Regions from separate parts of the Halomonas sp. THAF12 genome, predicted to be linked through region 3. Evidence: predicted binding sites of a transcription regulator. Region 3 holds the regulator's gene; each other region holds the start of a gene.

Region 1 (7,359 bases), 510 kb from region 3:
CTCTCCCGCCTCGCCGGCCAGCGCCTGCTGGTGCGCCTCGAGGGCTCGCCGCTGGCCGTGGCCATGGCCTACCACGCCCAGGGCGTGGACCTGATGCGCCCGGACGACGAGCCCGAGCACGCCTTCGACGCCGTCGTCGAACTCGACCCCGAGACCCTGGGCGAGCTGCTCGGCGGCGCCTCGGTGGAGCGGCTGATGTTCCAGGGCAAGCTCGCGGTGCGCGGGCATATCCCGCTGCTCGAGGCGACCCGCGACCTGCTGCTCGACCTCGACCTGGACTGGGAAGGCGAGCTGGCCCACTGGCTCGGCGACGTGCCGGCCCACAGCCTGGCCGAGGGCATGCGCAGCCTCGGCCGCTGGGGCCTGCGCACCCGCCAGGAGCTGTGCGCCGACGTCTCCGAGTACGTCTTCGAGGAGGCCCGCCTGCTGCCCGGCCGCCATCAGTTCGAGGGGCTGCGCGATCACCTCACCGAGCTGGAAGTCGCCACCGACCGCCTCGAGGCGCGCCTGGAGCGCCTGCGCCGCCGCCTCATCTCTGCGGGAGACGGCGCATGATCCGGCGGCTCGCGCGCATCGCCTGGGTGGTCACCCGCTATCGCCTGGATACCCTGATCCCCCACGAGCGGCTGCCCTGGTGGCTGCGCGGCCTGCTGGCCTTGTCGCCGCTGCGGCTGGTGCCGGTGGGCCAGCGTCCGCGCGGCGAGCGGCTGCGCCTGGCGCTGGAGACCCTGGGGCCGATCTACGTCAAGTTCGGCCAGGTGCTGTCGACCCGCCGCGACCTGTTCCCCGACGACATCGGCAACGAGCTGCGCCGGCTGCAGGATCAGGTGCCGCCCTTCCCCGGCCACCTGGCCCGCGGGCTGGTCGAGGAAGAGCTCGGCATGTCGCTGGACGAGGCCTTCTCGGAGTTCTCGTCCGAGCCGCTGGCCTCGGCCTCGGTGGCCCAGGTCCACGCCGCCCGGCTGCCCGACGGCGAGCAGGTGGTGGTCAAGATCATCCGCCCCGGCATCGAACGCGTGATGCGCCAGGACATGGCGCTGATGTACCGGCTGGCCGCCGGCCTGGCGCGCATTCCCGAGGCCCGCCGGCTGCGCCCGGTGGAGGTCGTCCGCGACTACGAGTCGACCCTGTTCGACGAGCTCGACCTGACCAAGGAAGCCGCCAACACCTCCCAGCTCAAGCGCAACTTCAAGGGCTCGCCGCTGCTGTTCGTGCCGACCATCCACTGGGCGCTGACCCGCCGCCGGGTGATGGTCCAGGAGCGCATCCACGGCATCCCGGTGGCCGATCTCGAGGCCCTCGAGGCCCAGGGCACCGACCTGCGCCGGCTGGCCGAGCGCGGCGTGGAGATCTTCTTCACCCAGGTGTTCCGCGACAACTTCTTCCACGCCGACATGCACCCGGGCAACATCTTCGTGTCCCGCGAGACGCCCTGGAACCCGCAGTACATCGCCATCGACTGCGGCATCGTCGGCAGCCTGACCCGCGAGGACCAGGACTACCTGGCGCGCAACCTGCTGGCCTTCTTCCATCAGGACTACTACGAGGTGGCGGCGCTGCACATCGAGTCGGGCTGGGTCAGCGAGGACACCCGGGCCAACGAGTTCGCCGCCGCGGTGCGCACCGTGTGCGAGCCGATCCTCGAGAAGCCGCTCAAGGACATCTCCTTCGGCCAGGTGCTGCTGGGCCTGTTCCAGACCGCCCGGCGCTTCAACATGGAGGTCCAGCCGCAGCTGGTGCTGTTGCAGAAGACCCTGCTCAACATCGAGGGCCTGGGGCGCCAGCTGTACCCGGACCTCGACCTCTGGGCCACCGCCAAGCCCTACCTGGAGGACTGGATGAAGGAGCGCGCCGGCACCCGCGGGCTCTGGGAGTCCATGAAGCGCCAGGCCCCCGAGCTCTCGCGACAGCTGCCGGAGCTGCCGGTGCTCGCGCACCAGGCCCTGGCCCGGGCCGAACACGGCCATCAGCAGCGCCAGCGCCAGAGCGAGGCCATCGGTGCCATCCAGCGCCGCCTCGATGGCCAGGGCAGGCGCCAGCGCCGCCTGCGCCTGGGGCTCGTGATCGTGGCGGTGGCACTCGCCTGGCAGCCGCTGGTCCAATGGGCAGACGGCCAGCCCTGGCCGGTGCTGGGGGCGGTGGCCATCGGCGCGGCGCTGCTGGCCTGGAACTGATTCACCCACTGCAACGGAAACGTCTCATATGAGCGATATTCTCGACCGCCTCGACGAGGTCTTGACCAGCCGCCGCCAGGCCGCTCCCGACGACTCTTACGTGGCCAGCTTGCATCACAAGGGCCTGAACAAGATACTCGAGAAAGTCGGCGAGGAAGCCACCGAGACGCTGCTGGCGGCCAAGGACGCCGAACAGGGCGACGAGGCGGCGCGCCAGGCGCTGGTCGCCGAGACGACCGACCTGTGGTTCCACAGCCTGGTGATGCTGTCGCACATGGGGCTGAGCCATCGCGAGGTCCTCGACGAGCTGTCCCGACGCTTCGGTCTGTCCGGCCACGACGAAAAGGCCGCGCGGCCCCGATAAGACAACGACGCCGATCTCCGGCGCAGCAACCTGAGGTATACCCTATGTTAGGCGGCATCAGTATCTGGCAACTCCTGATCGTCCTCGGCATCATCATCCTGATCTTCGGCACCAAGAAGCTGCGCAACGTCGGCGGCGACCTGGGCGGCGCGGTCAAGGGCTTCAAGAAGGCCATGGGCGAGGAAGAGAAGAGCGACGAGGGCGACAAGCCCCAGGCCCAGGTGCGCCACGACGACGAAGGCCGGACCTACGACGTCCACGCCGAGCGCAAGGCCGAGGAATCGGAAGAGCGCAAGTAAGCCGCCATGTTCGACATCGGCTTTCTCGAACTCCTGTTCATCGGCGTGGTCGCCCTGCTGGTGCTGGGCCCCGAGCGTCTGCCCAGGGCCGCCCGCACCGCCGGGATGTGGATCGGTCGTATCAAGCGCACGGTCTCCGGCATGCAGCGCGAGATCAACGCCCAGCTCGAGGCGGAGGAGCTGCGCCAGAAGCTCAACGAGCAGCAGAAGAAGCTCGACGAGGGCCTCGACCGGGTCAAGCGCGACGTCGAACGCTCGGTGGAGACGCCCGGCGAGCGCGGCACCGGCGCCGCCCCCCGGGAACGCGCCGAGGCCACGCCCGAGCGTCGCCTCGACGATGCCCTGGGTCGCGCCCGCCGTCAGACCGATGACTCCGACGCCGACGCCCACGAGGACGCCTCTTCCCGATGAGCCAAACCGACGACTCCCAGGGGCCGGGCCATGCCCCGCTGATCGAGCATCTGGTCGAGCTGCGCTCGCGACTGCTGCGCGCGGTAATCGCGATACTGGTGATCTTCCTCGGCCTCTACGCCTTCGCCAACGACATCTACGCCTTCGTCGCCGAGCCGCTGATGGCGCTGCTGCCGGAAGGCTCGCGGATGATCGCCACCGAGGTGGCCTCGCCGTTCCTGGCGCCCTTCAAGCTGACCCTGGTGGTGGCGGTGTTCATCGCCGTGCCCTTCGTGCTGCATCAGGCCTGGGCCTTCATCGCCCCGGGGCTGTACGACAACGAGAAGGCGCTGGCGCTGCCGCTGCTGGCCTCCAGCGTGGCGCTGTTCTACGCCGGGGCCGCCTTCGCCTACTACGTGGTCTTCCCGCTGCTGTTCCAGTTCTTCACCCAGACCGGGCCGGAGGACGTGGCGGTGATGACCGACATCAACCAGTACCTCAACTTCGTGCTCAAGCTGTTCTTCGCCTTCGGCGTGGCCTTCGAGATCCCGATCGCCACCTTCCTGCTGATCCTGAGCGGGGCGACCACGGTGGAGAGCCTGTCGAAGAAGCGCCCCTACGTGGTGCTGGGCTGCTTCGTGGTGGGCATGCTGATGACCCCGCCGGACGTGGTCTCCCAGAGCCTGCTGGCGGTGCCGATGTACCTGCTCTACGAGGTCGGCCTGCTGTTCGGCCGGCTGGTGCGTCGCAGGCGCGACCGGGACGCCGCCGACGAGCAATAAGCCGCGAGCCGCACATCGCCCGGAGCAAAAGAAACCCCGAAGGCTTGGCCTTCGGGGTTTCTCGTCGCTTGCCGCTCGTGGCTCGGCGCTTACAGATCCATCATCTCGTCGATGCGATCCACCAGCTTGAAGATGCCGGTCGCCGCCTCGCCGAGGCGGGTGGCCAGCATGTAGGCCGGGGTGGTGATCACGCGGTTGTCGAAGTCGACCACGATGTCCTCCACGCCGCAGCTGCGATGCAGCCCCCCCATGCTGCTGATGGCGCCCGCCACGCCCGGGTCGTGACCGATGGTCACGGCGATGCCCGGCCCCAGCAGGCGCGGCACCATCACCGGCGCGATGCACATCAGGCCGATCGGCTTGCGATCCTCGTGGAACTCGGCCATGGCCCCCACCAGCTCCTCGTGGATCACCATGTCGGCGCCGGCCTCGGCGAAGTTGGAGAGGTTCTTGGCCGCCCCGAAGCCGCCGGGCAGGATCACGGCATCGAACTCGTCGGCCTCCAGTTCGGCCAGCGGAGAGATCTCGCCGCGCGCCAGGCGCGCCGACTCGACCAGCACGTTGCGGCGCTCCTCGGCCGCCTCGCCGCTGCGGTGATCGACCACGTCATGCTGGTCGATGTCCGGGGCGAAGCAGCGATAGCCGATGCCCAGCTGGTCCAGGCGCAACAGGGTCAGGGTGGTCTCGTAGATCTCAGAGCCATCCTGGACACCGCATCCCGACAGAATGACCGCCACCTGCTTGCTCATTATGCGTCTCCTTGTGCGCCCCCCGCCGGTCGTCGACGGGGCCGATGAACATGAAGCCACCACTTTAGAGAGTCCCCGTAAGCGCGACAAGGCGCGTCTTTCGGCGTCGAAGCGTGCTGATATACTCAGGACATCGCCCCCGGCGGAGGACTGTCATCATTCTGTCATTTATGGGCACCAGACTTGCCACGGCGGCCGAGCCCGGCCCCGCCTGCCCCTGATCGTCTCCCGCAACAGGCGATGCATGACGCCTCCCGGCGCCACGGGCAGGACGGCATCATGAACGATAACGCCCGGCGAGCGACGCGGCCGCCCGCGGGCCGACGACAGGGTACTTCCATGGACGATTCACGTAGCCCCGACACCTCGATCCCCTCCGAGCCCGCCGCGACAGGCGAGCCCCAGAGCGAGACGCCCGCCCCGCGCATCAACCAGACGCGCACGGGGATCAAGCCCAAGGCGCTGCCGGACCCCGAGGCCGACCTCGCCGACCCCGGGCTCTACTTCAACCGCGAGCTCTCGCACCTGCAGTTCAACGTGCGGGTGCTCGAACAGGCCCTGGACGAGGCGCACCCGCTGCTCAACCGGCTGATGTTCCTGCTGATCTTCTCCTCGAACATGGACGAGTTCTTCGAGATCCGCGTGGCCGGCCTGAAGAACCAGATCATGGTCGGCGACGCCTCCTCAGGCGCCGACGGCCGCTCGCCGCGCTCGGTGCTGAGCGAGATCTCGCAGATCGCCCACGAGCAGGTCGATCGCCAGTACCGCATCCTCAACGACACCCTGCTGCCCGCCCTCGAGGGCCAGGGCCTGCGCTTCCGCCGCCGCGGCGACTGGAGCGAGGCCCAGCGCACCTGGGTCAAGGAGTACTTCGAGAGCGAGATCATGCCGGTGATCAGTCCCATCGGCCTCGATCCCTCGCACCCCTTCCCGCGCCTGGTCAACAAGAGCCTCAACTTCATCGTCGAGCTCGAGGGCAAGGACGCCTTCGGCCGCGAGGGTGGGCTGGCCATCCTGCCCGCCCCGCGCTCGCTGCCCCGGGTGATCGCCCTGCCCGACGAGCTCTGCGAGGAAGGCTTCACCGAGTACGTCTTCCTGTCGTCGATGATGCACGCCCACGCCGAGGAAGTGTTCCCCGGCATGAAGGTGAACGGCTGCTACCAGTTCCGCCTGACCCGCAACGCCGACCTCTCGGTGGACCCCGATGACGTCTCCGACCTGGCCTCGGCGCTGCGCGGCGAGCTGCTCTCGCGCCGCTACGGCAGCGGCGTGCGCCTCGAGGTCGCCAACAACTGCCCGGAAGAGCTGACCGAGTTCCTGCTCAAGCTGTTCAAGCTCGAGGGGGCCGACCTCTACCGGGTCAACGGCCCGGTGAACCTGACCCGCATGATGTCGGTGCTGGGCGAGGTCGAGCGCCCGGAGCTGTGCTACCGCGCCTTCACCCCCGGCCTGCCCAAGGCGCTGCGCAAGCGCGACAGCGTGCTGCAGGCCATGGCCGAGCAGGACATCCTGCTGCACCACCCCTTCCACTCCTTCTCCCCGGTGGAGGAGATGCTGCGCGAGGCCGCCCGCGACCCCGAGGTGCTGGCCATCAAGCAGACCCTCTACCGCACCGGCGCCGACTCTCCCATCGTCAATGCCCTGGTGGAGGCCGCCGGCAACGGCAAGGAAGTCACGGTGGTGATCGAGCTGCGGGCGCGCTTCGACGAGGCCGACAACCTGGCCCTGGCCTCGCGGCTGCAGGAGGCCGGCGCCATCGTCATCTACGGCGTGATGGCCTACAAGACCCACGCCAAGATGATGCACATCGTGCGCCGCGAGAAGGGCCAGCTACGCCACTATGCCCACCTGGGCACCGGCAACTACCACTCCAAGACCGCCAAGCTCTACACCGACTACAGCCTGCTGACCGCCAACCCGGTGCTGTGCGCCGACGTGCACAAGGTCTTCCAGCAGCTCTCGGGCATGGGCCGGGCGCGCCAGATCGAGAAGCTGCTGCACGCGCCCTTCACCCTCCACGAGCGGCTGGTGGCGATGATCGATCGCGAGGCCGAATTCGCCCGCAAGGGCAAGCGCGCCCACCTGATCATCAAGTGCAACTCGCTGACCGAGCCCAAGCTGATCCAGGCCCTCTACCGGGCCTCCCAGGCCGGCGTGGAGTGCGACCTGATCATCCGCGGCATGTGCTGCCTGCGCCCCGGCCTGCCCGGCATCTCCGAGACCATCCGGGTGCGCTCGATCATCGGCCGCTTCCTGGAGCACACCCGGGTGTTCCACTTCCACAACGACGGCAAGCCCGAGACCTGGGGCTCCAGCGCCGACTTCATGGCCCGCAACATGTTCCACCGGGTCGAGACCTGCTTCCCGCTGCTCGACAAGAAGCTGGCGGCCCAGGTGCGCAAGGACCTGGAGACCTACCTGGTCGACAACTGCCAGAGCTGGCTGCTGCAGCCCGACGGCACCTACATCAAGCAGGCCCCCGGCGACGCCGCGCCGATCAGCGCCCAGGAGACGCTGCTCTACGCCTACGCCGCCCACGCCTGACGCGATCGATCGAGGCGACAATGCAAAGCGCCTCCCCGGCCCGGCCGGGGAGGCGCT
Region 2 (7,359 bases), 1.9 Mb from region 3:
TGTTCGACGGCGCCCCCTTCGCGCCCTCACCCGACGCGCTGTGGGCCATGGCCGAGCGCGAGGGCGTCACGGTGTTCGGCACCAGCGCCCGCTACCTGGCCGCCTGCGAGAAGCAGGGCCTGCGCCCCGGCCGCGACCACGACCTCTCGGCGCTGCGGGCGGTGCTGTCCACCGGCTCGGCGCTGTCGCACGCCTCCTTCGACTACGTCTACCGCGACATCAAGGCCGACCTGATGCTGGCCTCGATCTCCGGCGGCACCGATATCGTCTCCTGCTTCGCCCTGGGCTGCCCGATCCGCCCGGTCCATCGCGGCCAGATCCAGTGCCGCGGGCTGGCCATGGCGGTGGACGTGTTCGACGACGACGGCCGGCCGCTGCGCGGCGACAAGGGCGAGCTGGTGTGCACGCGGCCGTTTCCCTCCATGCCGCTGGGGTTCTGGAACGATCCCGGCGGCGAGCGCTATCACGACGCCTACTTTTCCACCTTCCCCGGCGTCTGGGCCCACGGCGACTACGCCGAGATCACCCCGGAGGACGGCCTGATCATCCACGGCCGCTCCGATGCGGTGCTCAATCCGGGCGGGGTACGCATCGGCACCGCCGAGATCTACCGCCAGGTGGAGAAGGTCGAGGAGGTGCTGGAGTCGCTGTGCATCGGCCAGGAATGGCGCGATGACATCCGCGTGGTGCTGTTCGTGCGCCTGCGCCCGGGGCTGACCCTCGACGACGCCCTGCGCGAGCGCATTCGCGAGACCATCCGCGCCAACGCCACGCCGCGCCACGTGCCGGCGAAGATCCTCCAGGTCGAGGACCTGCCGCGCACCCTGTCGGGCAAGCTGGTGGAGCTCGCCGTGCGCCACGTGGTCCACGGCCGGCCGGTCAGGAACCGAGACGCACTGGCCAATCCCGAGGCGCTCTCGCTGTTCGAGGATCTTCCCGAGCTGAGAGAGTGATGCCTGACCATGCACGGGGCCGATCCGTCGGTGGGTCCACAAGTGGGGCCGCCGCCTCGCCTGCCGGCACCGACGCCACCGAGTTGACGCGCAGCGCTGGGCACCCCCGCCACGATCCATTAGCATTGGCGCCTACATCTTTCTTCAAGGAGACCAACGGCATGTCGACCCTCAGGGGCATCGTCAGCCTGCTGCTGCTGACCCTCAATACCCTGTTCTGGGCGGTGCCGCTGATCGCGCTCACCCTGCTCAAGCTGATCACCCCGGGCCGCCCGCTGCGGCGCCGGGTGCTGCGCTGGCTGAACGGCGTGGCCCTGGGCTGGGTCGACGTCAACCTGTGGTGGATCCGCCACTGGATCCGCCCCGATCTGCGCCTCGACCTGCCGGACGGCCTGAGCCGCGATGAATGGTGGCTGGTGCTGGCCAACCATCGCAGCTGGACCGATATCTTCGCGCTGTTCCTGGCCCTTCATCGCCGGCTGCCGATGCCGCACTTCTTCGTCAAACGCCAGCTGATCTGGATTCCGGTGGTCGGGCTGGCCTTCTGGGCGCTGGAGTTCCCGATGCTGCGCCGGCTGACCCGGGAGCAGCGCGAGCGCCATCCGCACCTGGCCCGCCGCGACCGGGAGGCCACCGAGCGCATGTGCGCCCACGCCCGCGAGCGGCCGATCGCCATCTACAACTTCGTCGAGGGCACCCGCTTCACCCCGGCCAAGCACGCCGCCCGCCACAGTCCCTATCGCCACCTGCTGCCGCCGCGCGCCGGCGGCATCGCCCAGGTGCTGAACCTGCTCGGGGATCGGCTGAGCGGCATTCTCGACGTGACCCTGCGCTACTCGCGCCCCGAGCCCCGCTTCTGGGATTTCCTCTGCGGCCGCGAGGGGGCGATCCACCTGAGCGCCCGTCGCCTGACGGTGCCCGAGTGGATGACCCAGGGCGACTATCACCAGGACCCCGCCTACAAGGAACGCTTCCACACATGGCTCAACGCCCAATGGCAGGCCAAGGACGCCGCCCTCGATACGCCCTGACCCTTCTCTCGCTGCTGCTGGTCGTCCTGCTGGCCGGCTGCGCCGGCCCGTCGGGGGTGATGCGCGGCGGCTCGCCGGCCGGCCACTGGGTGAACATCCAGCGAGGCGACACCCTGGGCGAGATCGCCCGGCGAGCCGACGTGCCGCTGGTGCGGCTGCGGCGCTTCAATCCCGGCGTGAATCCGCGCGGGCTGGCCGTGGGGCAGCGCATCCTGGTCCCCAGCCAGCGGGAGCGGGCGCCGTCCGGGGGCCCCTATCGCTACCAGATCCGCCCCGGCGACACCTACAGCGCCATCGCCCGGCGCTTCGGTACCTCGCCGGTCAGCATCGCCGCGGCCAACCCCGGCGTCAGCCCCACCGATCTCAAGATCGGTCAGCTGGTCTCGGTGCCGCTGCACGGCACCCGGGCCGCCTCGAGCCGCGGCAGCACGTCCAGCGCCCCTTCACGCTCGTCGTCGCCGAGCCCGGCGCCCGATCCCGGTCCGGTGCCGAGCGACGCCCGCGACTGGCCCTGGCCGCTGGACGACTACCGGGTCGCCCGCGCCTTCGGCCAGGACAGCCGCGGCACCCTGCAACCCATGCTGCTGGCCACCGACCAGGGTGCCCGCGCCAAGGCCGTGGCCGACGGCGAGGTGCGCTTCGCCGACAGCATGCGCCAGCTCGGCCGGGTGGTGATCGTGCACCATGAGGGCAACCTGCAGAGCGTCTATGCGCTGTGCGACACCCTGCTGGTGGACAGCGGCACCCGGGTCGACCAGGGCACACCGCTTTGCACCGTGAGCCGGCACGCCGCCACCGGACGCCATGACCTGCTGTTCGACATGCGCCACGGTGGCAAGCCCATCGATCCGCGCAGCGTGCTGCGCTGAGCCGAACCGCTCCGATATTGTCATCGCGGCGTCATGACGATGTCGCGATGCTGTCACCCCGCCCGGCCATCCTGAATCGGCAACGGGGCCACTCCGGCCACCGACGTCACGAGGATGGACATGCGCATCTGCCTGGTCAGCGAAACCTGGACGCCGGACATCAACGGCGTGGCCCACACCCTGGCCCAGCTCAGCGGCCAGCTGCGGGAACGCGGCTTCTCGTTGCAGCTGGTACGACCGCGCCCCGCCGACGGTGAGCATCGCGCCGAGGGCATGGACAGCGAACTCCAGGTGCGCGGTACCTCCGTGCCAGGCTATCGCGAGGTGCGCCTCGGCTTTCCCGCCGGCGGCCGCATCCGTCGCCTGTGGCAGGCCGAGCGACCCGACGTCGTCTACGTGGCCACCGAGGGCCCGCTCGGCTGGTCGGCGCTGGCCGCTGCGGAGAAGCTGGGCATCCCCGTGGTCAGCGGCTGGCACACCAACTTCGATCATTATTGTCGGGACTACGGCGTCGACTGGCTGCGCCCGCTGGTCACCCAGCGCCTGCGCCGGTTCCACAACCGCTGCGGCGCCACCCTGGTGCCGACCCATGCCCAGGCCCACGACCTCGGCCAGCGCGGTTTCGAACGGGTCAAGGTGATGGCCCGCGGCATCGACGGCGAGCGTTTCTCGCCGGCCCATCGCGACCCGGCCCTGCGCGAGCAGTGGGGGGCCGACGAGCATCAGCCGGTGGCGCTCTACGTGGGCCGCCTGGCGCCGGAGAAGAACCTCGATCTGCTGCGTGACACCTTCGCCGCCATGCTCGACGCCCATCCCGGCCTCACGCTGGTGGTGGTCGGCGACGGCCCCGGCCGCGCCAACCTCGAGCGCGCCCTGCCCCAGGCCCACTTCGCCGGCTTCATCTCGCCGGACGACCTGATCCGCTACTACGCCAGCGCCGACCTGTTCGTCTTCCCGTCGATCTCCGAGACCTGGGGCAACGTGCTGCTCGAGGCCATGGCCAGCGGCCTGGCGACCGTCGCCTTCCGCCACGCCGCCGGCGCGGAACTGATCGAGGACGACGTCAACGGCGTGCATCTGGCGGTCGGCGACGAGGCCGGCTTCCGCGACGCCGCGGTGGCGCTGTGTCAGCAGCCGGCCCGCTACGGCCGCCTCGGCCGCGCCGCCCGCCAGCGCGCCCTCGGCTATCGCTGGCCCGCCATCACCGATGACTTTCTCGCCGCCCTGACCCACGCCCGGGAGATGTCCGATGAAACCTCGCGCCCCTGCCGTGTTTGACCGCCTGGATACGCTCGAATGGCACCTCTGCCAGCGCCTGGCCGGGTTCAGCATCCACCGCCCCTGGCTGTGGTCGCTGCGCCTGGCCAGCAAGGCCGGCGACTGGCCGATCTGGGTGGTGCTGATCGCCGCCCAGCCCTGGCTGCACGGTGGCGAAGCGGGCTGGCGGCTGACCCTCCACTACACCCTGACCGCCCTGGTGGCGATCGCCTTCTATCGACTGGTGAAGACGCGGCTGTGTCGCGAGCGCCCCTTCATCACCTTCACCACCATCGCCTGCCAGGAACCGGCCCGGGATCGCTACAGCTTCCCCAGCGGCCACACCATGCACGCGGTTCTGTTCTGTACCCTGGCCGCCGCCCACACGCCCTGGCTGCTGCCGGCGCTGATTCCCGTCGCCGCCCTGATCGCGGTCTCGCGGGTCGGCCTCGGCCTGCACTACATCAGCGATGTGATCGCCGGCGCCGCCATCGGCTACGCCATGGCGCTGGCGAGCCTGGCGCTGGCCTCCTGACACTGGTGTCCAGGCCCCGGGGCTGGCACCCTGCGGGCATGGACCTGTTTTCTCCCTCTGCCGACGACGGCGAGCGGCTGCTCGACCATCCCCCGCTGCATCGCTTCGCGCCTCTGCTCGGTGCCGATAGCGCCGACCGGGCCCTGGCCCGTCTCGACGGCGAGCTGGACTGGCAGCGACCGACGCTGCGTCTCTACGGCCGCGACCACCCGATTCCCCGCCGCCAGGTGTGGATGGGCGACGCCGACTACCGCTACTCGGGCCGGCGCTTCGCGCCGACGCCCTGGCATCCCGCCGTGCTGGCGATCCGTGATGCCGCCGTGACGCGACTGGCGCGCGCCGGCATCGAGGCCCGCTTCAACAGCGTGCTGCTGAACCGTTACGCCGACGGCGACGAGCGCATGGGCTGGCACAGCGACGACGAGCCGGAACTCGGCGAGGCGCCGATGATCGCCGCCGTCAGCCTCGGCGCCGACCGGCCGCTGCGCTTTCGCTGGAAGGATCGCCGTGCTCCGGCCTTCAACGTCAGCCAGCCCCACGACGGCCTGCTGCTGATGGGGTCGGGCGTTCAGGCCGACCTCGAGCATGCCCTGCTGCCGCGGCGTGACCACGGGCTACGCATCAGCCTGACGTTTCGCTGGGTACAGCACGATTGAGGGCCGCGCTCCCCGGTGGCTCACCCGACCCACTCCCCACTCCCCACACCCCCCCTTCGCACGACGCACATAAAAAAACGGCCACCCCTTTCGGGATGGCCGCGTCCGGCTCGATGCACCTGAGACATTCGATGTCGCCGATGCGCTCGGTCATGAAGACCGAGATAACGGTATAACATCAGCCACGGTGGTAGCCCGGCGCAACGAAGGGCATCTTGCTGACCACCATCGGCAGGCGCTTGCCGCGCACCTCGGCGAAGACCGTGGTGCCGACTTCGGCCCGCTCGATGGTCACGTAGCCCATCGCCACCGGCTTGCCGACGGCGGGGCCGAAGCCGCCAGACGTCACCACGCCGATGACATGGCCCTCGTCGTCGAACAGCTCGGCGCCCTCGCGCACCGGGGCGCGCCCCTCGCCGAGCAGGCCCACGCGCTTGCGACGATGATCCTTCTCGGCCACCTGATGCAGGATCAGATCGGCGCCGGGGAAACCGCCGGGCCGCTCGCCGCCGCGGCGACGCGGCTTGCCGATGGCCCAGATCAGCCCGCCTTCCACCGGCGTGGTGGCGGTGTCGATGTCGTGACCATAGAGGCACAGCCCGGCCTCGAGACGCAGTGAATCGCGCGCCCCCAGACCGATCGGCTCGACCTCCTGCTCGGCCAGCAGGCGACGCGCCAGGGACTCGGTGTCCTCGGCGGCCACCGAGATCTCGAAGCCGTCCTCACCGGTATAGCCGCTGCGGCTGACCCAGACCTCGATGCCGTCGATGGAGAAGCGGCCGTGCTGCATGAACACCATCGCGCAGGCCTCGGGGCACAGCCGTGACATGACGTCGGCGGCCTTCGGTCCCTGCAGCGCCAGCAGGCCACGATCCAGCACCTCGACCTCGTGACCGGACAGGCCACGACGCAGGTGCGCGATATCCTGCTCCTTGCAGGCCGCATTGACGACCAGATAGAGGTGATCTCCCCCGTTGACGATCATCAGGTCATCGAGGATGCCGCCTTCCTCGGAGGTGAACAGGCCGTAGCGCTGCTGCCCCTCGGCCAGGCCGACCAGGTCGGCGGGCACCAGGGTCTCCAGCGCCTCGGCCGGCTCGGGGCCGCGCACCAGCACCTGGCCCATGTGCGAGACATCGAACAGGCCGCAGGCCTGGCGGGTATGCTCGTGCTCCTTCTTGACCCCCAGCGCGTACTGCACCGGCATGCTGTAACCGGCGAAGGGCACCATCTTGGCGCCCAGTTCGAGATGGAGATCGTGAAGCGGCGTCTGGCGTTGTTCGTTCATCGCGGTCGTATCACTCCCATAAAGCGGAGGCGCGGGGCGGGATCCGACCCGCGCCGGGTGTCGTTTACTTGTTGAGGTCTTCGCCCGGCAGCACGTCCTTGCCGTCGAAGTAGTCGCGGGTCAGCTTGAACACCACCGGCGACAGCAGCGCCAGGGCGATCAGGTTCGGGATCGCCATCATGGCGTTGAACACGCTGGCCAGCAGCCACACGAAACCGAGCGGCAGCACCGAGCCGACGAAGATCGCCAGGATGTAGATCACGCGGTAGTACTTGATGGCGCCCACGCCGAACAGGTACTCGAAGCACTTCTCACCGTAGAAGGCCCAGCCGAGGATGGTGGTGAAGGCGAACACCGCCAGCGCGAAGGACACCACGTACTGGCCGATGCCCGGCAGCGCCTGGTTGAACGACAGTGTGGTCAGGGCCGCGCCGGTCTCGCCGGAGGTCCAGGCGGTGGTGAGGATCGCCAGTGCGGTGATCGAGCACACCACGATGGTGTCGATGAAGGTGCCGAGCATCGCGATCAGGCCCTGGCGGACCGGGTTCTTGGTCTGCGCGGCGGCGTGAGCAATCGGCGCGCTGCCGAGGCCAGCCTCATTGGAGAACACACCGCGGGCGACGCCGAACTGGATCGCCTTGGCCACGGCCGCACCGGCGAAGCCGCCCGCCGCGGAGATCGGCGTGAAGGCGTGGCCGAAGATCAGGCCCAGGGCATGGCCGATCTGGTCGGCGTTGATGATCAGCACCAGCAGGCCACAGAGGATGTAG
Region 3 (7,359 bases):
GTCTATCTGGTCAAGGGCCTCGACATCCGCCACACGGCACCGGATGATCTCGGCGATGAGGTGCTCGGCGACGAGGGCTGAACCCCGCTCGACCGGCACTGTCCATGAAGCGGCCGTCGCCCCTGGCGACGGCCGCCGTCGTCGTGATGGAGGAAATGACACCGATGCTGGATGCCTTCTCGGCGCTGTCCCGGGGGACGCGCCTGGTCTACACCCCCGGCCTGCGCCGTTACGTGTTCCTGCCGATCCTGGCCAACCTGGTGGTCTACGCCGCCATGCTGAGCTACGTGCTGACCCACTTCGGCGGCTGGCTCGACGGCTGGATGGCCATGGTGCCGGGCTGGCTCGACTGGCTGTCGTGGCTGATCTGGCCGCTGTTCGTGGTGAGCCTTACGCTGATCGTGTTCTTCAGCTTCACCCTGGTGACCCAGCTGATCGCCGCCCCCTTCTACGGCCTGCTGGCCGAGAAGGTCGAGCGCGAGGTCACCGGGCGCCCGCCGCTGGACGACCGCGGCCTGGCGCGCACCGCCATCGATGCCCTGGGCCGCGAGCTGGTCAAGCTGGGCTACATCCTGCCGCGCATGCTGCTGCTGTTCGTGATCGGCTGGATACCGGTGATCAACCTGATCGCGCCGCTGCTGTGGCTGCTGTTCTCGGCCTGGATGATGGCGGTCACCTACCTCGACTATCCGATGGACAACAACAAGGTGCCCTTCGCCGACATGCGCCGCCGCCTCGCCGCGCGCCGCTGGCCGACGCTGACCTACGGCGGCTGGGTGATGCTGATCACCTGGCTGCCGCTGGCCAACCTGTTCCTGCTGCCCGGCGCCGTGGCCGGCGCGGTGCTGATGTGGGAAGACCACTATCGGGCGCTCGCGCCCGATACCGCCCCGGCGAGGCGCTGACGCCCGGGCGTCGTGATCACGTGACACCCCTCCGCCCGGCCTGCGTCGGGCGGAGTCGCGTCTGGCGGCGGAATCAGGCGCGCCGCGAGGCCGGCGCGGCGTCGGTGAGGCGCGCGGCGGGGAAGATGCAGCGGAAGGTGGCGCCCTCGCCGAGCCGGGAGTCGATCTCCAGCTGGGCGTCGTGGCGCAGCAGCACGTGCTTGACGATGGCCAGCCCCAGGCCGGTGCCGCCGGTGGCGGTGCTGCGACCCTTGTCGACCCGGTAGAAGCGCTCGGTCAGGCGCGGGATGTGCAGCGGGTCGATGCCCTCGCCGTCGTCCTCGACCTCCAGGCAGGCGCCGTCGCCCCAGGGACGCCAGCGCAGCACGATGCGGCTGTCCTCGCCGGCGTAGCGCACGGCATTGAAGGCCAGGTTGGAGACGGCGCTGTGCAGCTCCTTCTCCGAGCCGAGCAGGGCGCGGGGCTCGTCGATCTCCACCTCCAGCCGATGATGGCTCTCGGACAGCGCCTCGGCGTCGCGGCGCACGGCCTCGAGCAGGCTGGGCGGGTCGAGGCGGACATCGTCGTGGCCGCCCTGGTCGTTCTCCAGCCGCGACAGCAGCAGCAGGTCGTTGACCAGGTTCTGCATGCGCCGGGTCTGGCTCTGCATCTGGCCGATGCCGCGGCCGAGGCGCTCGGGCAGCATCTCGGCCATGTCGCCGTAGGTCTCGAGGTAGCCCGCCAGCACGGTGAGCGGGGTGCGCAGCTCGTGGGAGACATTGGCCACGAAGTCGCGACGCATCTGCTCGAGGCGGTGCAGGCGGGTGATGTCGCGGGCCATCACCAGGCGTTCGTCGTCGCCGTAGAGGGTGATCTGGAACTGCAGGATCAGGTTCTCGTCGATCGGCGAGCACAGCGTCAGCGGCTCGCGGTAGTCGCGGGCGTGGAAGTAGTCGACGAAGCTCGGGTCGCGGAGCAGGTTGGTGATGTGCTGGCCGCGGTCCAGGGTCGGCTTGAGGCCCAGCATGCGCTCGGCGGCGCTGTTCCACCACTCCATGTCGCCGTGGCGGTCGAGCATCACCACGCTGTCGCGCATCGCCTCGGAGGATTCCTGGATGCGGCTCAGGGTGTCGCGCAGCCGCCGCTGGGTGATGCGCTGGCCCTTCTGATAGCGGTAGAGGCGGTCGAACAGTTCCCCCCACAGCCCCACCGCCGAGGGCGGCTCGTCATGGGGGTGATGGGTCAGCCATTCCTGCAGCGCGTGGAGCTGGCGCATCTGGTAGAAGAGATAGATGGCGAGCCCCACGGCGAGGCCGAGGCCGCTCAGGGCGAAGGGCCAGCCGATCAGCGCGCCGGCGGCCACCAGGGCCGCCAGCCGCCACCATTCGCGTCGCCACAGCCGGCCCATGTCAGGCCTTGGCGGAGAAGCGGTAGCCGGTGCCGCGCACGGTCTGGATCAGCTGCTGGTGCGGCTCGCCCAGCGCCTTGCGCAGGCGGCGGATATGCACGTCCACGGTGCGCTCCTCGACGTAGACGTTGCCGCCCCAGACCTGGTCGAGCAGCTGGCCGCGGGTGTAGGCGCGCTCCTGGTGGGTCATGAAGAACTGCAGCAGGCGGTACTCGGTGGGGCCGATCTCCAGCGACTGGCCGTCGATGCTGACGCGGTGGCTGACCGGGTCGAGCATCAGGCCCTCGACCTGGACCGGATCCTCGACGCCGCGCGGCGTGGCCCGACGCAGCACCGCCTTGAGGCGCGCCACCAGCTCGCGGGGCGAGAAGGGCTTGGTGATGTAGTCGTCGGCCCCGGACTCGAGGCCCTGGATCTTGTTGTCCTCTTCGCCCTTGGCGGTGAGCATGATGATCGGCAGCTCCGAGGTGCCTTCCTCGCGCTTGAGCCGGCGGGCGAGCTCGACGCCGCTGGTGCCGGGCATCATCCAGTCCAGCAGCACCAGGTCGGGCTGGTGATCGACGACCATGGCGTGGGCGCTCTGGGCATTGTCCGCCTCGAGCACGCGATAGTCGGCCATCTCCAGCGCCACGGCGATCATCTCGCGGATGGGCGCTTCATCATCGACGATCAGTACGGTCTTGGCGGTCATCCCGGGGCCTCATGGTCGAGAGCAGTGACATATTGGTGACGATGACAGCATGTCCTTGTGACAATACCGTGACAGCCTCGTCCTGTCGCCCCCGCTCAGCGCCGCGGTTTTTTCCCGCCCGGCGTCACGCGCCGGCGCCCGGCCACAGCGACAGCGCGATGCCGGCGAACACCAAGAGCCCCGACCAGTGATTGTTGAGGAAGGCCTGGAAGCAGCGATCGCGATCGCGGTGGCGGATCAGCCGCTGCTGGTGGACGAAGGTCGCCGCCATGGCGGCCAGGCCGAGCCAGAAGAAGCCGGTGAGGCCGAGGCGCTCGCCGGCCCAGGCCAGCAGGGCGAGCGTGGCCAGCTGCAGCAGGCCGATGATCCGCTTGTCGGCGCGGCCGAACAGCACCGCCGTGGACTTGATGCCGATGCGCAGGTCGTCGTCGCGGTCGACCATGGCGTACTCGGTGTCGTAGGCCACGGTCCACAGCACGTTGGCGGCGAACAGCAGCCAGGCCTCCAGCGGCACATGGCCGAGCACCGCGCCGAAGGCCATGGGAATGGCCCACGAGAAGGCCGCGCCCAGCACCACCTGGGGCAGGTGGGTGTAGCGCTTCATGAAGGGATAGACGAAGGCCAGGATCACGCCGCCCACCGACAGCATCACGGTGAAGGCATTGGTGAAGCACACCAGCACGAAGGCCGCCAGCACCAGGCCGGCGAACAGCCCCTTGGCCTCGCCTTCGCCGATGCGCCCGGTGGCCAGCGGACGCGACTTCGTCCGCTTCACGTGGCCGTCGAAGTGGCGGTCGGCGTAGTCGTTGACCACGCAGCCCGCGGCCCGCATCAGGTAGACCCCGGCGACGAAGATCAGCAGCAGCCGGCGCTCGGGAACGCCCTCGGCCGCCGTCCACAGCGCCCACAGCGTCGGCCACATCAGCAGCCAGGTGCCGATGGGGCGGTCGAGGCGCGTCAGGTGCAGGAAGTCGGGCAGCCGGGCCAGCCCCTTGGGGCGCATCAGGGAACGTTCCATGTGGGTCTCTCGGTTGAATCGGACGACGCGGGTTTCGGGCGATGCCAGACGCAGCCTATCGCGCCGGCAGGGCCAGGTCATCCGCCATGGCGTCGAGGAAGAACTCCTGGACCAGCACCGCGAAGCGGCCGTGGCGCAGCACCGAGCGGCGACCCCAGGGGCCGGGCGCGTCGTGGAAGGGCGCCGGGTCGGCGCTGACCTCGATGGGGCCGCGCTCGAGGCCGGGCTGGCGGAACAGCCAGTGCCCCAGCGAGCGCTCGCCGAGGCCCGCCAGCCGCTGGCCGTGCAGGCCGTGGAGCGGGGCCACCGAGCGCGCCATCACCCAGGGACGGTCGCCGAGACACAGCGCGACCTCGCGCCGCCAGACCAGGCGGTCCGGCGCCGTGCCCAGCGCCATGGCCTCGTCGCGGCGCGGCCGGCCCAGGCGCTGGTCGAGCAGCCTGACCCGGAAGCGGCGAGGCGCGCCGGCCTCGATCAGCCGCTGGGTCAGCGAGCCCCGGGTGGCGATCCAGCGCCACCAGGCCGGGCTCATGGCGGGGCGTGCCGCCGCCAGGGGGCGCCAGCGGGGCGAAAGGGCCGGTGCGTGATTCACTGCGCGACTCCGCGTCCAATGCAAGGGGCGGCTAGTGTACCATGGCGGCCCGTCGCGCCCCCTGCAGCGAGGAGCCCCATGAGCGCACCCCTGACCATCATCGGCTCCGGCATGGCCGGGCTGGGCCTGGCGCGCCAGGTCCGGACCCGGCAGCCCGAGCGCCCCATCACCCTGATCACCGCCGACGGCGGCGAGGACTACTCCAAGCCGCTGCTCTCCACCGGCTTCGCCAAGCGCCTGCCGCCGGATCGCCTGGCCTCGTGCAGCGCCCTGGAGGCGGCCGACCGGCTCGGCGTGACGATGCGCACGCACACCCGGGTCGAGGCCATCGATCCGGCCGCGCGCACCCTGGCCCTCGGCGCCGAGCGGCTGCCCTGGGGCGAGCTGGTGCTGGCCACCGGCGCGGCGCCGGCGCCGCCCTTCGCCATTCCCGAGGCGCTGGCCGGCCGGGTCCATACCGTCAACGACCTCGACGACTACCGCGCCTTCCACGCCGCCCTGGCGGCGCTGGGCCGCCCGGCCCGGGTCGCCGTGGTCGGCATCGGCCTGGTGGGCTGCGAGTTCGCCAACGACCTGGCCGCCGGCGGCCATGCGGTCGAGCTGATCGCCCCGGAGGCGGCGCCGCTGCCGCGGCTGCTGCCCGAGCCGCTGGGCCGGGCGCTGGGCGAGGCCTTCGTCGAGGCGGGCATCGCCCTGCACACCGGGCGCACGGTCGACGCGCTCTCGCCCGAGGGCGAGCGGGTGGCGCTGGGCCTGGACGACGGCACCGCCCTCGAGGCCGATCTGGTGCTGGTGGCCACCGGGCTGCGGCCGCGCAGCGCCCTGGCCGAGGCCGCGGGGCTGGCCGTGGGGCCGGCCGGCATCCTCGTCGATCGCCGGCTTTCGACCTCGGCGCCCGGCATCCATGCGCTGGGCGACGTGGCCTGCGTCGATGGCGTCAATGCCATGTACGTCCAGCCGCTGCAGGCCGGGGCCAAGGCGCTGGCGGCGACGCTTGCCGGCACGCCCACCGAGGTGCGCTACGGCCCCTGGCCGGTGCTGGTGAAGACGCCGCTGCTGCCGGTGGTCTCGCTGCCGCCGACCCGTGCGCCCGCCCGCTGGCGCATCGAGGGCGAGGGGGCGGATCTGACCGCCCTGGCCGAGGATGAAGACGGACGTTTGATCGGATTTGCGTTGACAGGCGCCTGCGTGCGTCGGAAAGTCGAACTGGCGCGCGCTGCACCGCCGTTGCTAGGCTAGTGACGTCAACGACGGCGCCCCCGGAGTTCCGGACCCGGCAGCGGCGTTGCCACACGGCGTCATGCGTCTGCCTCACATGGCATGGCAGGCGGGTGGTGCATGAATCAGCGCGAACAACAACGCGGCCGATGGGATCATCGGCAGGATGTCAAACCAGGAGGGCTGTATGCGCAAACCAGAACTCGCCGCGGCGATCGCCGAGCGTGCCGATCTGTCCAAGGACAAGGCCAGCCAGGTGCTGAACGTCATTCTCGACGAGATCACCGGCAGCGTGTCCGACGGCAAGGATGTCTCGCTGATCGGTTTCGGTACCTTCACCGTGCGCGAGCGTGCCGCCCGCACCGGCAAGAACCCCCAGACCGGCGAATCCCTGACCATCCCGGCCAGCAAGACCGTGGCCTTCAAGCCCGGCAAGGGCCTCAAGGACGCCGTCGCCAAATAAGGCGCGACGCGCGGCTCGATCCCCGGGCCGCGCGGCCTCATCCCCTCATTTCCGCTTTCCGGCCAACGGTGTACCGATGAAGCTACGCTTGATGCTGTGGGTGCTCGGCGTGCTGCTCAAGCGTGCGCTGCGGCGCAAGCCCGCCTTTCGCGATCGCCTGGGTGACCTGAAACGCCTCGACTGGGGCATCGGCACCGAGGATCTCGCCATCGCCCGCCACTACCGGATGACGCCCCGGGGCATCGAGACCGGCAGTGGCCTGCCGGTGGATCTCGACCTGGAGCTGCGCTTCGAGGACGCGGACACGGCGCTCCGGGTGCTCAGGAAGCCGACCCAGAAGGCCTTCCTCGACGGCATGATGGCCGGCCGCGTTCGGCTGGTCGGCGACGCCAGGGACCTCGACCGCCTGCAGGGCCTGCTCAAGCACCTGTAGCGCCGAGCCACAAGCGCCGAGCGACAAGAAACCCCGAAGGCTTCCACCCTCGGGGTTTTCTTTTGCTTCCGGCGATTTCACGCTGCTGGCTTGCAGCTTGCAGCTTGCAGCTTGCAGCTTGCAGCTTGCAGCTTGCAGCTTGCAGCTTGCCGCTTGCCGCTTGCCGCTTGCCGCTTGCCGCTTGCCGCTTGCCGCTTGCCGCTTGCCGCTTGCCGCTTGCCGCTTGCCGCTGTCAGACCTGCCCGTAGCGCCCGGCTTCCTCGCCCAGCCAGCGGCGGATCAGCGGCCGGCTGGCCTCGGGGTGCTCGGCCAGCAGCGCCTCGGCCAGCGGCGAGATGCGCGGCAGCAGGTCGGCGTCGCGTTCCAGATCGGCGATCTTCATCTGTGCCAGGCCGGTCTGGCGGGTGCCCAGCACCTCGCCGGGGCCGCGGATCTCCAGGTCCTGCTCGGCGATGCGGAAGCCGTCGTTGGTCTCGCGCATCACCGTCAGCCGCTTGCGCGAGTGATCCGACAGCGGCGGGTGATAGAGCAGCACGCAGAAGCTCGCGGTGGCCCCGCGCCCGACCCGGCCGCGCAGCTGGTGCAGCTGGGAGAGGCCCAGCCGCTCGGGGTTCTCGATGATCATCAGGCTGGCATTGGGCACGTCGACGCC
Region 4 (7,359 bases), 330 kb from region 3:
GCCACCAGCAGCGAGCGGGCGAAGGCGGCCAGGAAGCGCGGCGTGGTCCACAGCTCGGCGAACCACTTCAGGGTCAGGCCGTCGGGCAGCAGGCTGGCGCCCCAGCTCGCCGCCAGGGCATAGCCCAGGGTGGCCACCAGCGGCAGCGCCAGCAGGGTGAACACCGCGATCACCACCAGGCCGTGGGCGGAGGGCAGCGCCAGGCGGCGGGGAGCGGGTCGCGGCAGGGCGAGATCAGCGTTCGGCGACATGATAGCTCCTGCGCAGCAGCCACTGCTGGATCAGGGTGACCACCGCCAGCAGCGCCACCAGTACCAGCGCCAGGGCGCTGGCCAGGTTCGGCTGCAGGAAGAGGTCGCCCGACACCAGGTTGGCGATGCGGATGGTCATCAGGTTGTAGCTGGTGTTGACCAGGGCGTAGACGGTGGCATAGGCGCCCATGGCGTTGGCCAGCAGGATGGTCAGGGTGCCGGCCAACGCCGGCCACAGCACCGGCAGCCCCACGTGCCGCCAGTACCCCAGGCGACCCGCGCCCAGCAGGCTGGCCGCCTCCCGCCAGTCCGGGCGCAGGCCGCCGAAGGCGGGAAACAGCAGCAGGATGCCCAGCGGGATCTGGAACCAGGTGTAGATGACGATCAGCCCGGCCTTCGAATAGAGGTTGAAGTCGTCGATCACCCCCAGCCGCTGCAGGGCCAGGGTCAGCACCCCGTTGGCGCCCAGCAGGATGATGAAGGCGAAGGCCAGGGGAACGCCGGCGAAGTTGCTGGTCATGTTGGTGAAGGCCACCATCAGCCGCCGCAGCCGACCGTCGGTGCGGCTCAGGCTGTGGCAGGTGAGGGTGGCGATGACCAGGCCCAGCAGGCTCGAGACCAGCGAGATCTCCAGGCTGCGCCAGATCGCCTGGCGGAAGAAGGGCGAGCTCGCGATCTCCCGGAAGTGATCCAGGCCCCAGCCCTCGCCGACCCGGAAGGCGCTGACGGCGACCCAGGCCAGCGGCGCCAGCTGGAAGGCCGCGAAGACCACCGCGAAGGGGGCGAGCCACAACAGCGCGGGGGAGAGGCGACTCATGGCGACGCGCTCCCGTCGACCAGCAGCTCGTCGTGACGAGGCTTGTCGTGGACCAGGCCCAGCAGGCAGGCCAGGGTGCCGCACAGGCGGGGCTGCTCCAGGCGCTCCACCGGGCGGTGGGCGAAGGCATCGCCGAAGGTCCACAGCGGTACCCGGCGTTCCTCCTCGAGGGTACCGGAGTGGGAGCGATCGGCATTCATGCCGTGATCGGCGGTGACCATCACCTGGTAGCCCTCGGCCAGCCAGCGGGGCAGGTAGTCGGCCAGGGCGATGTCGGCGTGGCGGGCGGCGTTGCGGTACTGGGGCGTGTCGCCACCGTGACGGTGGCCGGCGTCGTCGATGTTCATGCTGTGGACCAGCAGGAAGTCGGGATCCTGGCGTCGGCGCAGGGTCTCGGCGTCGCTGAACAGGTGATCGTCGGGGTAGTGGTCCTGCCAGTAGAAGAGCCCTGCCTGGATGGCGCTCTCGGGGTCCTCGTGGAAGCGGTGCCGGGTGCGATCGAAGGGGGCGACCAAGTAGAGCTCGCTGATCCAGTGGTAGGCCGCCGCCGCGGTGCGCCGGCCCTGGCGCACCGCCAGGTCGAACAGGCTCGTGCCACGGGAGCGACGCACGACCTGATTATGGACCACCCCGGAATCCACCGGCCGGTCGCCGGTGAGCAGGCACTCGTAGAGCGGCCGCGACATGGCCGGCAGCTCGCAGTCCAGGCTGTGGTAGCTGCCGCGGCCGGCTTCGCACAGGGCGTGCAGGTGCCCCATAGCATGCTGGCCGACGGCATGGTTGAGGCCGTCGAGGACGACCAGGATCACACGGTGTGACATGACGGGCTCCAGGCCGCTTCCCTGAGCGGGAAGCGGCGATGGTGGGTGGGGCGCGGGGTTACTGCTGGTGGATCAGCACCTGGGACTGCCACTGGCGCGGCAGCTCGCGGGCGCTCTGTTCCCAGGCGGCGAAGTCCTGGATCGGCCGAGCATTGGCGTACTGTGCGTTGGGCAGCAGCTTGGCGGCGATCGCCTCGGGCAGGGTCAGGTGCTCGGCGCGGATCGGCCGGGCATAGCCCTCGGCCAGGTTGAACTGGCCCTCGTCGGAGAGGATGTATTCCCGGGCCAGCTTGGCGGCATGGGGATGCGGCGCGTGCCGGTTGATGATGGTGGCGTAGCCGGAGGTCACCGAGGCGTCGGCGGGGATCACCACCTCGAAGGTGTCGCGATCGATCCGGTCACGGTAGTTCAGGGCGTTGAAGTCCCACAGCAGGGCCACCTCGACCTCGCCCTTCTCCAGGTTGGCGATGCTCGGCTCGGCCAGCGAGAGGCGCCCTTGCTCGGCCAGCTCGGCGAACACCGCCAGGCCCGGGGCCAGGTCGCCCTCGTCGCCGCCATTGGCGTAGGCGGCGGCCAGCACGGCGTTGTTGGCCTGGGAGGCCTGGCCCACGGCGCCCACCGCGACCGCGTAGTCGCCCTCGCTCAGGTCGGCGAAGGCGGCGGGGCGCTCTCCCTCGGGCACCAGGTCCTTGTTGATCATCAGCGCGATGGTGCCGGTGTAGCCCAGCATCCAGTGGCCGTCCTCGTCCTTCGCCCAGTCGGGGATCTCGTTCCAGGTGGTGGGCTTGTAGGGCTGGGTGACGCCCTGCTGGACCGCGATCGGGCCGAAGGCGAAGCCCACGTCGCCGATGTCGGCGGTGGCGTTCTCGCCCTCGGCCTTGAACTTGGCGACCTCTTCGGCGGAGCTCATGTCGGTGTCCATGTGGGCGAGGCCGTACTCGGCCTCCAGGTCGGCCCAGGTGTCCTGCCAGTTGGCCCAGGTGTCGGGCATGCCGACGCTGTCGACGCGACCTTCCGCCTGGGCGGCCTCGATCAGGGCGGACAGCTCATGGTCATCGGCCTGGGCCGGGCCGGCGACGAGGGTGCCCAGGGCGCAGCCCAGGGCGAGACGGGTAAACAGCGGACGAGACGGTTTCACGGCGAGGCTCCATGCGGTGAACGGATGTGGCGATACGCGTGTGGCCGGTCATCTGGTCTAGTTCAGTTCGGCCGACAGGGTGCACTCTAGGCGCCGGACATGACGATCCGGTGTCAGTTCGATGGCGGTACCGTGTCCGGTCATGCTCGCCCTTTTTCCCGATATTTTCGTCACGTGGCGGCTGTCATCAGGCTGACATCCGGCCTTCGCTAGACTGACGCCGTTTTGCCATCTCCCTTGTCGTGGCAATATTGATCTAGACCAGTCAGCGAGTCCTTGCCATGCCCTCTTCCGCCGAGTTTCGCCCCTCCGCGCCGGATGCCGCGCTGACGCCCCAGGCGCACGGCCTGCACCAGGCCTTGCTCTCCCTGCTCGAGGAGGGGCAGCCGGCGGCTGGGGGCCGCCTGCCCTCCGAGCGTCAGATGATGGCGCGCTTCGCCACCACCCGGATCACCCTGCGCGAGGCGCTGGCCCAGCTGGAGGCCGAGGGGCGCATCTATCGGGAGAATCGGCGTGGCTGGTTCGTCTCGCCGCCGCGGCTGCGCTACGACCTGCTGGCGTGCCTGCCGTTTCGCGAGATGGTCGAGTCACAGCAGCGCCGCGCCGAGACGACGCTGCTCGAGGCCGGCGAGGTGCCGGCATCGGCGGTGGTGGCGAGGCGGCTGGGACTGGCGCAGGGCGCGCCGGTGCAGCGGATCGTCCGGGCGCGGCGGATCGACGGTCGGCCGGTGCTCTACGTGGAGCACCATCTGAGGCCCGAGTGTTTCCCGGGGATCCTCGCCTTCGACCTGGCGGCCCGCTCGCTCACCGACCTCTATCGCCGCGAGTACGCCATCCGGGTCAGTCGGGTCGGCTTCGAGCTGGGCTCCACCGTGCTCGGCGGGCGGGCCGCCGAGGCGCTGCGTGCCGCGCCCGGCAGCCCGGCGCAGCGCATCACCCGCATCAACCACGACCAGAACGGCCGCGCCGTGGACTGCGACGACGAATACTGGCGCCACGACGCCATCGAGCTGACGCTCAGCGCCGCCCCGCAGAGCCGCGACTAGGGGGAAACGACGCCGCCCCGGCCGAAGGGCCGGGGCGGCGTGTCTTGCGGGCCGGGGGCCGTCAGCCCGCCGGCCCGATCAGGTGCTTGACCTCCAGGTAGCCCGCCAGCCCCCAGGGGCCCAGCTCGCGGCCGATGCCGCTGATGCCGAAGCCGCCCCAGCTCGCCTCCGGCAGCACCAGCTGCTCGCTGTTGAACCAGATGCTGCCGGCCCGCAGCGCGCGGCCGACGCGGCGGGCGCGGTCGGCGTCGCCCGAGATCACCGTGGCGGCGAGGCCGAAGGCGGAGTCGTTGGCCAGCGCGATGGCCTCGGCGTCGCTGTCGACGCTGCGGGCGCACAGCACCGGGCCGAAGACCTCTTCCCGCCACAGTGGGCTGTCGACCGGCACATCGCGATACAGGGTCGGTGCGACGAACTCGCCCCGGGCGGGCAGCTCGCGGTGTCGGGCGTCGCGCACCGCGGTGAGACCCTCCTCGGCGGCGATGGCCAGGTAGCCCTCCACGGCCGCGCGCTGCCGCGCGCTGGTCATCGGGCCCATGTCGGTGTCGTCGGCCAGCGGGTCGCCCAGGCGGATGGCGTCGATGCGCGTGGCCAGCGCCGCATAGAGCGCGTCGGCCAGTGAGGCGTGCACGATCAGCCGCGAGGTGGCCGAGCAGATCTGCCCGCTGTTGAAGTAGATGCCGGCCATCACCCAGTCGGCGGCGGCCTCGACCTCGGCGTCGTCCAGCACCAGGATCGGCGACTTGCCGCCGAGCTCCAGCGACACGCCGCGGGTGCCCGCGGCGGCGGCGCGCATGACCTTCTCGCCCACGGCGTTGCTGCCGGTGAAGGACAGCTTGTCGACGCCGGGATGGGCGCTGAGCGGCGCGCCGATGCCCTCGCCGTCGCCGTGCACCAGGTTGAGCACCCCGGCCGGGAGGCCGATCTCGAGGGCGATCTCGGCCACGGCCTGTTCGGGCAGCGGGGTGACCTCGGAGGGCTTGAACACCACCGTGCAGCCGGCGGCCAGCGCCGGGGCGATCTTCCAGGCGCTGGTGACCAGCGGGAAGTTCCAGGGCGTGATCAGCCCGACCACGCCGGCCGGGTCCTCGTAGGTGCGGGCCTCGATGCCGTCCATGCCATGCTCGACCAGGCGCCCCTGGCGGGCCTCCAGGGCGCGGGCCTGGCCGGCGTAGTAGCGATAGCAGGCGATGGCATCGTCGAGATCGATGGCGGTCTCGGCCAGGGCCTTGCCGTTGTTGGTCGAAGACAGCCGCATCAACGCCTCGCGGCGCTCGGCGAGGGCGTCGGCGAAGGCCTCGAGATAGGCCGCCCGCCGCTCGCCGCCCAGCGCCTGCCAGGCGGGCAGGGCGCGACGCGCGGCGTCCACCGCGGCGTCGACGTCGGCCGGGTCGCCGGCGGTGACCTCGGCGATCGTCTCCTGGCGGTAGGGATCGGTCACCGGCAGGCGGCGCTCGCCGCGGCTCGCGATCCAGTGGTTGTCGATGAACTGCTGGGTGAGTCGTTGCATGTCAGGCTCCGGATGCGGTGTCAGGCGAGGCGGCGCGAGCCCAGGCCGCGGCGTCGATCTCGATCAAAAGCGGGCCGTCGGCGGGACGGCTGGCCAGGGCATGGGCCAGTTCGGCGGCGGTGGCGACGCGGGTGGCCAGGCAGCCGAAGCCGCGAGCCACGGTGAGGAAGTCCGGGGCCTGGAGGTCGACGCCGAGGCGGGTGACGCCGGCGTCGTCCATGAAGCGGCGGATCTCCTCGTAGCCCTGGTTGTGCCACAGCAGGATCACCACCGGCAGGCGCTCCTCCACCGCGCAGGCCAGCTCCGGCAGGGTGAACATCACCCCGCCGTCGCCGACCAGGGCCACCACCGGCAGATCGGGGCGGGCGAGGCTGGCGCCGAGCGCCGCCGGCAGGCCGTAGCCGAGGGTGCCGTAGCCGGTGGAGGCGTTGAAGAAGCGCCGCGGGGCCGGCTGGGCGACCAGATGGTTGGCCGCGTAGGTGGTGGCACAGGAATCGCCGACCAAGATCGCCTCGGGCAGGGCCTCGCGCAGGGTGTCGAACAGCGGCACGTAGGCGGCGAAGGCCGGCTCCTCGGCGAGCCCCATCGCCTCATGGGCGGCCCGGGTGCGCTCGGCGCCGCCGCGGTTCAGCCGGGTGCCGTCGAAGTGCGACGCCAGGGCTATGAGGGCCTGGCCGGCGTCGGCCACCAGGGCCAGGTCGGCGGCCTGGTTGCGGGCCAGCTGCTGGGGGTCCACGTCGATGCGGATCAGTCGTCCCTGGAGCGTGAAGCCGTCGTCGAACACCACGTCGTAGTCGGTCTCGCCGAGCTCGGTGCCGATGGCCAGCACCACGTCGGCGTCCCGTGCCAGCTCGCGCACCGCCGGCAGCGAGGCGTTGGCGCCCAGGTCCAGGGGATGGTCGCGGCCGAGCAGCCCCTTGGCGTTGATGGTGGTGACGGCGGGGGCATCGAGCGCCTCGACCAGCGCGCGAGCGGCCTCGGGGGCAGCGACAGTGCCGCCGCCGAGCAGCACCAGCGGGCGAGCGGCATCTGCCAGCCAGGCGCCTGCCTCGGCGATGGCCACGGGATCCGGCGCGGCCTTGGCCAGTGCCGTTCGCTGCCAGTGCCGCGGCGTGCGGACCGGGGCATCGAACAGGTCGATGGGAACCTCGATATGCACCGGACCGGGGCGGGCGCCCTCGAACACCGCGAAGGCGCGCGCCAGGACCTCGGGCAGGCCGTCGGGGTCGAGCAGGGTATGGCTGAAGCGGGCGACCCCGGCCATCAGCTGTTGCTGGCCGGGCAGCTCGTGGAGCCGGCCCTGGCCGCGACTCAGGGTGTCGCGGCGATTGACGCTGGAGATCACCAGCATCGGTACCGAGTCGGCCAGCGCCTGACCCATGGCGGTGGCGATGTTGGTCATGCCGGGCCCGGTGATGATGAAGCACACCCCGGGCTTGCCGGTGGCGCGGGCGTAGCCGTCGGCCATGAAGCCGGCGCCCTGCTCGTGGCGCGGCGTGACATGGCGGATGCCGCTGCCCTCGCCGCCGGCGAGGCCGCGGTAGAGCTCGACGGTGTGCACGCCGGGGATCCCGAACACGGTGTCCACCCCGTAGGTGTCGCGCAGCAGGCGAATCAGCAGGTCGGCGCAGGTCATGGGCGTTTCTCTCTCAGGATTCAGGCTCTCGCGGTTCATGGGGATCGTCTCAGCCCACCAGCCAGTGGCCCATGACCACGATGATCGGCAGGGTGATGGCGGTGCGCAGCAGGAAGATCACTACCAGCTCCCACAGCTTG

Evidence for each region. Region 3 encodes PhoB, which activates phosphate uptake and scavenging genes when phosphate is short. Its sites were predicted from a motif close to TGTCATANNNNTGTCANA; they were not measured.
Region 1: a site for PhoB is predicted at 4,910-4,927, ahead of elbB (isoprenoid biosynthesis glyoxalase ElbB). Genes of this name have one in related genera too.
Region 2: a site for PhoB is predicted at 2,894-2,911, ahead of FIU88_RS08470 (glycosyltransferase family 1 protein). Genes of this name have one in related genera too.
Region 4: a site for PhoB is predicted at 3,210-3,227, ahead of FIU88_RS15750 (UTRA domain-containing protein). Genes of this name have one in related genera too.

Annotation. Positions count from the first base shown of each region.
Region 1 is NZ_CP045399.1:3,219,887-3,227,245, forward strand. It holds gene FIU88_RS14895 (SCP2 domain-containing protein) at 1-555, shown strand, start outside; gene ubiB (ubiquinone biosynthesis regulatory protein kinase UbiB) at 552-2,174, shown strand; gene FIU88_RS14905 (phosphoribosyl-ATP diphosphatase) at 2,203-2,538, shown strand; gene tatA (Sec-independent protein translocase subunit TatA) at 2,583-2,837, shown strand; gene tatB (Sec-independent protein translocase protein TatB) at 2,844-3,248, shown strand; gene tatC (twin-arginine translocase subunit TatC) at 3,245-4,009, shown strand; gene elbB (isoprenoid biosynthesis glyoxalase ElbB) at 4,099-4,758, opposite strand; gene ppk1 (polyphosphate kinase 1) at 5,098-7,302, shown strand.
Region 2 is NZ_CP045399.1:1,818,053-1,825,411, reverse strand. It holds gene FIU88_RS08485 (acetoacetate--CoA ligase) at 1-953, shown strand, start outside; gene FIU88_RS08480 (acyltransferase) at 1,115-1,984, shown strand; gene FIU88_RS08475 (LysM peptidoglycan-binding domain-containing protein) at 1,933-2,853, shown strand; gene FIU88_RS08470 (glycosyltransferase family 1 protein) at 2,974-4,131, shown strand; gene FIU88_RS08465 (phosphatase PAP2 family protein) at 4,103-4,645, shown strand; gene FIU88_RS08460 (alpha-ketoglutarate-dependent dioxygenase AlkB) at 4,684-5,301, shown strand; gene gcvT (glycine cleavage system aminomethyltransferase GcvT) at 5,480-6,589, opposite strand; gene FIU88_RS08450 (sodium:alanine symporter family protein) at 6,654-7,359, opposite strand, start outside.
Region 3 is NZ_CP045399.1:3,729,425-3,736,783, reverse strand. It holds gene phoU (phosphate signaling complex protein PhoU) at 1-81, shown strand, start outside; gene cysZ (sulfate transporter CysZ) at 165-905, shown strand; gene phoR (phosphate regulon sensor histidine kinase PhoR) at 979-2,292, opposite strand; gene phoB (phosphate regulon transcriptional regulator PhoB) at 2,294-2,983, opposite strand; gene ubiA (4-hydroxybenzoate octaprenyltransferase) at 3,108-4,001, opposite strand; gene FIU88_RS17405 (chorismate lyase) at 4,057-4,533, opposite strand; gene FIU88_RS17400 (NAD(P)/FAD-dependent oxidoreductase) at 4,672-5,832, shown strand; gene FIU88_RS17395 (HU family DNA-binding protein) at 5,999-6,274, shown strand; gene FIU88_RS17390 (hypothetical protein) at 6,351-6,707, shown strand; gene recG (ATP-dependent DNA helicase RecG) at 6,940-7,359, opposite strand, start outside.
Region 4 is NZ_CP045399.1:3,400,375-3,407,733, reverse strand. It holds gene FIU88_RS15770 (ABC transporter permease) at 1-251, opposite strand, end outside; gene FIU88_RS15765 (ABC transporter permease subunit) at 235-1,068, opposite strand; gene FIU88_RS15760 (alkaline phosphatase family protein) at 1,065-1,889, opposite strand; gene FIU88_RS15755 (ABC transporter substrate-binding protein) at 1,948-3,027, opposite strand; gene FIU88_RS15750 (UTRA domain-containing protein) at 3,309-4,073, shown strand; gene FIU88_RS15745 (aldehyde dehydrogenase family protein) at 4,135-5,583, opposite strand; gene FIU88_RS15740 (5-guanidino-2-oxopentanoate decarboxylase) at 5,585-7,219, opposite strand; gene FIU88_RS15735 (YjiH family protein) at 7,269-7,359, opposite strand, start outside.